DNA from 2 places in the Micromonospora echinaurantiaca genome. Region 2 is predicted to be linked to the other one. Evidence: riboswitches for the same ligand, from Rfam matches in the RefSeq annotation. Region 2 holds a riboswitch; the other holds the start of a gene.
What was found. A riboswitch is a leader RNA that binds a small molecule or an ion and turns the genes downstream of it on or off. The one in region 2 is predicted to bind cobalamin.

Region 1 (3,203 bases), 1.0 Mb from region 2:
GCCGGGGTGCGCAGGTGCGCCGGCGGCGGGTAGTAGGCGTCGCCGAGCAGCAGCACACCCGAGTCCGGCACGGTGACCACGGTGGAGTCCGGCGCGTGGTTGCCCCCGACGTGCCGCACCCGCACGCCCACCGGCAGCTCCAACTCGTCGGTGAAGGTCCGGGTGGGCGGCAGCACCGCGAAGTCGTCCCACGAGTCGACCGCCAGCGCCCGGGCCCGGAAGCTCGGGCCGAGCCGGGGGTTGGCCCGCACCTGCTCGCGCAGGTACCGGTGGCTCCACGGCCGGTCGGCCTCCGCGCGCAGCAGCCGCTCGCCGGTGACGTGCCCGACGATCTCCACGCCGGGCCAGGCGCAGGCGCCCCAGACGTGGTCCCAGTGGTGGTGGGTGTAGACCAGCCAGCGTGGTGGCGGCAACCCGGCGGCGCGCAGCGCGGCCTGGATCTCCCGGGCGTGCGCGGGGCTCTGCCCGGCGTCGATCAGCACGCTGCCCCGGTCGTCGGCCACCAGCGCGACGCCGGCCTGCACGGCCGCCGGATCCGGGTCGCCGGGGCAGCGCCAGACCCGGCCGGCAAGGTGCTCGAACCTGATGTCGGTGATGTCGGTGATGTCGGTGATGGCGGCACCTCCTCGAACGCGACGCGGCTGGTCGTGGCCCGATCCTAGGCGGCGGCGTTCGCGGGCGCGCCGCCGGGCAGGTGGGATCACAGTGGAGCTTGAGGGTCGGCTCGGGTGCGCGTCGACGTCGGGCGAGGTATCCCGAGGGCGCGTTGACCGGCGCAACGCCGGTGTGGCAGCATTCCCGGCCTGACGGCAGTGAAGGAAGCCGGTGCGATTCCGGCGCGGTCCCGCCACTGTCACCGGGGAGCGATCCCCCCTCGTGAGCCACGGCCGTGCGTGCGCGGTTGGAAGGCCGGGGGTGAGCGTCGATCCGGGAGCCAGGATACTTCGGCCGTCGGGAGTTGACCCCAGGGCGTGGACACCCGAGGAGGACCCGATGACGCACCGCGTCTCCATTGTCGACGGCCATCGCCGCACCCGGCCCGGCCGCGACCGCGCACCCGCGCCCACCCGCCCCGCTGCGGGCCGCCGCGCCGCCGCGCCCGCCCCGGGCCGCCGCCCCGCCGTTCACCGCTGAGTTCCGCACGCTGCCGCCCGGTACCGGCCTGCCGCCGGTGAACCGGTCGCCGGCGGCGCCTGCCCGCTGAACCAGCACCCGCCCCGCCGTGCCCGGCCGCCGCCGTCGACCGGGTGGGCGTCACTGTCCGGAGTCACCCGTGCGCATCCTGCTGCTCTCCACCGCCGACACCGACCTGCTCGCCGCCCGGGCCAGCGGCGCCGACTACCGGCTGGCCAACCCGGCCCGGGTCGCCGTCGACGCCGTACCCGCGCTGCTCGACGGCGTCCACCTCGCGGTCGTACGCCTGCTCGGCGGCCGGCAGGCGTGGCCGGACGGCCTGGCCGCGGTGCTCGCCTCCGGCGTGCCGACGGTGGTGCTCGGCGGCGAGCCGGTGCCGGACGCCGAGCTGATGGCCGCCTCCACCGTGCCGTCCGGAGTGGCCACCGAGGCACTGGCCTACCTGGTCGAGGGCGGGCCGGCCAACCTCGCCCAGCTGGCCCGGTTCCTCTCCGACACCGTGCTGCTCACCGGCGAGGGCTTCGCCCCACCCGCACCCACCCCGGCCCACGGGCTGTACGGCGAGCACCCCGCCGACCCGGACCGGCCGACCGTCGGCATCGTCTTCTACCGGGCGCACGCCCTCGCCGGGAACACCGCCTTCGTGGACACCCTCGCCGCCGCGGTCGACGCCGCCGGCGGCAACCCGCTGCCGGTCTTCTGCGGCTCGCTGCGCGGGCTCACCGCCGACGCCGGTCCGCTGCGCCTCCTGGCCGGCTGTGACGCGCTGCTGGTCACCGTGCTCGCGGCCGGCGGCACGGTCGCCGCGGACGCCTCCGGTGGCGGCGACGAGGACGCCTGGGACGTGGGCGCGCTCGCCGCCCTCGACGTGCCGGTGATCCAGGCGCTCTGCCTCACCAGCACCCGGCAGCAGTGGGCGGGCAGCGACGCCGGACTGTCCCCGTTGGACGCCGCCATGCAGGTCGCGGTGCCGGAGTTCGACGGCCGGATCATCACCGTGCCGTTCTCGTTCAAGCGGATCGACGCCGACGGGCTCTCCGGCTACGTCGCCGACCCGGAACGCGCCGCCCGGGTGGCCGGCATCGCGGTGCGGCAGGCCCGGCTGCGCCGGCTGCCGAACGCGCGCAAGCGGGTGGCGGTGGTGCTCAGCTCGTACCCGACGAAGCACTCCCGGGTCGGCAACGCGGTCGGCCTGGACACCCCCGCCTCGGCGGTCCGGCTGCTCGCCGCGCTCGCCGACGCCGGCTACCACCTCGGCGACGCGCCACCGCCGGACGACGGGGACGCGCTCATCCACGCCCTGATCGCCGCCGGCGGGCACGACGTCGAGTGGCTCACCCCGGAGCAGCTCGCCGCCGCGCCGGCCCGGGTGCCGGGCGAGCGCTACCGCCGCTGGTTCGACCAGGTGCCCGCCGAGCTGCGCGAACGAATGCGCGAGCACTGGGGCGAACCACCCGGCGAGCTGTACACCGACGGCGGCGACATCGTGCTGGCCGGGCTGCGGTTCGGCAACGTGGTGCTGCTGATCCAGCCGCCGCGCGGCTTCGGGGAGAACCCGATCGCCATCTACCACGACCCGGACCTGCCGCCCAGCCACCACTACCTGGCCGCGTACCGCTGGCTGGCGGCGCCGGTCGCCGACGGCGGCTTCGGCGCGGACGCGGTGGTGCACCTGGGCAAGCACGGCACCCTGGAGTGGCTGCCCGGGAAGGGACTCGGCCTGGCCGCCGGGTGCGCCCCCGACGCCGTCCTCGGCGACCTGCCGCTGGTCTACCCGTTCATCGTCAACGATCCCGGCGAGGGCACCCAGGCCAAGCGCCGCGCGCACGCCGTGGTCGTGGACCACCTGGTGCCGCCGATGGCCCGCGCCGAGACGTACGGCGACCTGGCCCGGCTCGAGCAACTGCTCGACGAGTACGCCACCGTGCAGGCCCTCGACCCGGCCAAGGTGCCCACCGTGCGGGCGCAGATCTGGGCACTCGTGCGCGCCGCCGAGCTGCACCACGACCTGCACACCGAGCAGATGCCCGGCGAGGACGACTTCGACGACTTCGTGCTGCACCTCGACG
Region 2 (3,203 bases):
AACCAACTGGCCCTGCGTCGCCTGGAGTCCGAGGGCTTCACCTTCGGCTCCGAGATCGACATGCCGGACAAGCGCGCCCAGCTCGCCTTCCTGACCCGGGCCCGGTTCGAGGCGGACCACCCCGACCCTGGAGTGAGCCCGTCGATCCGCTAGCTGGCCGCCAGGCGGATCCCGAGCGCGACGAAGGCGACGGCGCAGATCCGGTTGATCCGACGTGACCAGCGGCCGTCGGCCAACCGGCCGGCGAGCCGCCCAGCGCCGGCGCCCAGGGCGATGTCGACGGCGAGCTGCACCGCCACGAACAGCGCGCCGAGCAGGACGAGCTGGGCGGTGACGTCACCGGCTGCCGGGTCGACGAACTGGGGCAGGAAGGCCACGCTGAACAGGATCATCTTCGGGTTGAGCAGGTTGGTCACCAGCCCGCGCAGGAATGCCCGGCTGGCCCGGCCACCCTGCTCCGTCACCGCGTCGACGGGACCGCCGGCGCCGCGTAGCGCCCGTACGCCGAGGACGATCAGGTACGCCGCGCCGGCCCAGCGGATCGCGGTGAACAGCACCGGCGACGCCGAGACCAGCGCGGCGAGACCGCAGACGACCGCCGCGACGTGCACCGCCTCCCCGGCGGCGACGCCGAGCGCGGCGACCACCCCGGCGCGGGTGCCGTAGCGGGCGGCGTTGGCCAGGACGAACATCATGTCCGGACCGGGAGTGACCATGAGCACGACGATGGCGGCGAGGTAACCGGCGAGGGTCGCCGCGGACACACCGAGCATCCCTCAGCCCTCCCCGGCCCCGTCGAGCAGGGCCTGCCGCAGTGCCAGCCGGTGCTCGCGGCGGATCTCCGCCTCGCGGTAGCGGCGCCGGTCGCCGTCGGTCTGCGGCAGCAGCGGCGGGACGGTGCGGGGCTGGCCGGCGTCGTCGATGGCGACCATGACCAGGTGCGCGGTGGCCACGTCGGTGGGTGGCACCGCGCGGTCCCAGCGGTCCGCGGTCACCTTGACGGCCACCTCCATCGAGCTGCGGCCGGCCCAGGTGATCCGGGCGTCGACGTGGACCACGTCGCCGACCCGCACCGCGCGCAGGAACGCGGTCTCGTCGATCGCGGCGGTGACCGCCGGCCCGTCGGAATGCCGCGCGGCGACCACCCCGGCGACCGAGTCGATGAGATTGAGGATCCGGCCGCCGTGGACCGTGCCCATCAGGTTGGTGTGGTGCTGGTCCATGATCTGCGACAGGGTCAGGTGCGACGCCGACGGGGGTCGGCCGGCGATGGTGGTGGTGTCGTGCACAGCGGTAGTCCGTCCTCGGGAAGCACACCGTCGATCCCGCCGGCGCGCACGTCGAGGAACACGCTCGTGGCGCGTCACCCGCCCGACCCACCCGCGAGGTCGACGGCAGCGCACACACCTCGTGTGCGCAGCGCGGGCAGGTCTTCGGACTCGCGGGCGCGACCGGGCGTGCCGGTCTCCTACTGGCCGTCGCTTCCCAGACCTCGCGGTCCAGTGCGTGGTGACGGCGGTCGTTCCCACTCACCGCTGCGGGGCAGTCCCGGACTTGCACCGGGTTCCCTCTTACGACGCCCGGCCGAACCCGGCCGGGCGAACCAGCGCCGGGTGACAGCCTATTCGATCGACGACGCTCTGCCTCCATCGCGGGCGCTGGCAAGGGTGATTCGGGCCGGCACCCGGCCGAGCCGAATCGGAGCACCGGCCGGAGCCGGGAAGGTCCGAAGGGACCTTCCCGGCTCCGGCGCGGGCGCCGACCGCGGTCAGCCGGCCGACAGGTCGGGCTTCCGGTTCGGACGGAGGTACCGGGCGTAGGCACCGGTGGTGAAGAACGCCGGCAGGTCCTCGCCGAGGGCGGTGTCCTCGACGATCCGTGCGGCCTGCTCGGCGCGGTCCCGCTCGGTGCCTTCGCGTCCCGTGGTCAGGGCGGTGAGTTCCGCCGCGAGGATCGATCGGACCAGGTCCTCCGTCACGCAGCCGCCGTCGGCCAGCGGAGTGCCGTGGTGCAGCCACTGCCAGACCTGGCAGCGGGCGATCTCGGCGGTCGCGGCGTCCTCCATCAGGTTCCACAGCGCCACCGCGCCGGTGCCGCCGAGCCAGGCGTCGACGTAGCGCAGCGCCACCGCGATGTTGGACCGCAGTCCCGCGGCGGTGACCTGGCCCGGGGTCTTGTCGACGGCGAGCAGGTCGGCGGCGGTGACACTGACGTCGTCCCGGAGCCGGGCGAGCTGGTTCGGCCGCTCGCCCAGCACCGCGTCGAACTCCGCCCGGCAGGTGTCGACCAGGCCCGGGTGGGCGACCCAGGAGCCGTCGAACCCGTCGCCGGCCTCCCGCCGCTTGTCCGCCCGCACCCGGCCGAGGGCCACCTCGTTGACCTCCGGGTCCCGGCTGGGGATGAACGCGGCCATCCCGCCGATGGCGTGCGCCCCGCGCCGGTGACACGTCGAGACGAGCAGTTCGGTGTAGGCGCGCATGAACGGCACGGTCATGGTGACCTCGGACCGGTCCGGCAGCACGAAGTCCGGCCACTGCCCGAAGTTCTTGATGACACTGAAGATGTAGTCCCACCGTCCGGCGTTGAGCCCCGCCGAGTGCTCGCGCAGCTCGTACAGGATCTCCTCCATCTCGAAGGCGGCGGTGATGGTCTCGATCAGGGTGGTGGCCCGGATGGTGCCCTGCGGCAGGCCCAGGTACCGCTGGGCGAAGACGAAGATGTCGTTCCACAGCCGCGCCTCGCGGTGGCCCTCCAGCTTCGGCAGGTAGAAGTAGGGCCCGGCGCCGGCGTCGAGCTGCCGTCGGGCGCAGTGGAAGAGGTAGAGCCCGAAGTCGACCAGGCTGGCCGAGATTGGCCGGCCGTCCACCGCGATTCCCTTCTCCACGAGGTGCCAGCCGCGCGGCCGGACCACGATCGTGGCCAGCTCCTCACCGAGGGCGTACCGCTTGCCACGCGGGTCGGTGAAGTCGATCCGCCGGTCCAGGGCGTCGATCAGGTTGAGCTGCCCGCTGATGACGTTGTGCCAGGTCGGGGCGGTGGCGTCCTCGAAGTCGGCGAGCCACACCTTGGCGCCGGAGTTGAGCGCGTTGACGGTCATCTTGCGGTCGGTGGGTCCGGTGATCTCGACCCGCCGGTCGACGAGACCGGGTGCGGGCGGGGCCACCCGCCAGGTGGGGTCGGCGCGGATCCCGGCGGTCTCCGGG

Region 1: linked by a shared signal. The riboswitch ahead of cobN (cobaltochelatase subunit CobN) and the one ahead of GA0070609_RS08005 (acyl-CoA thioesterase) in region 2 are both predicted to bind cobalamin.

The regions. Positions count from the first base shown of each region.
Region 1 covers NZ_LT607750.1:2,790,110-2,793,312, reverse strand. Annotated here, with positions in the region: gene GA0070609_RS12845 (MBL fold metallo-hydrolase) at 1-704, opposite strand, end outside; cobalamin riboswitch at 816-945, shown strand; gene cobN (cobaltochelatase subunit CobN) at 1,274-3,203, shown strand, end outside.
Region 2 covers NZ_LT607750.1:1,741,085-1,744,287, forward strand. Annotated here, with positions in the region: gene GA0070609_RS07995 (GNAT family N-acetyltransferase) at 1-153, shown strand, start outside; gene GA0070609_RS08000 (LysE family translocator) at 150-773, opposite strand; gene GA0070609_RS08005 (acyl-CoA thioesterase) at 777-1,223, opposite strand; cobalamin riboswitch at 1,408-1,623, opposite strand; gene aceB (malate synthase A) at 1,769-3,203, opposite strand, start outside.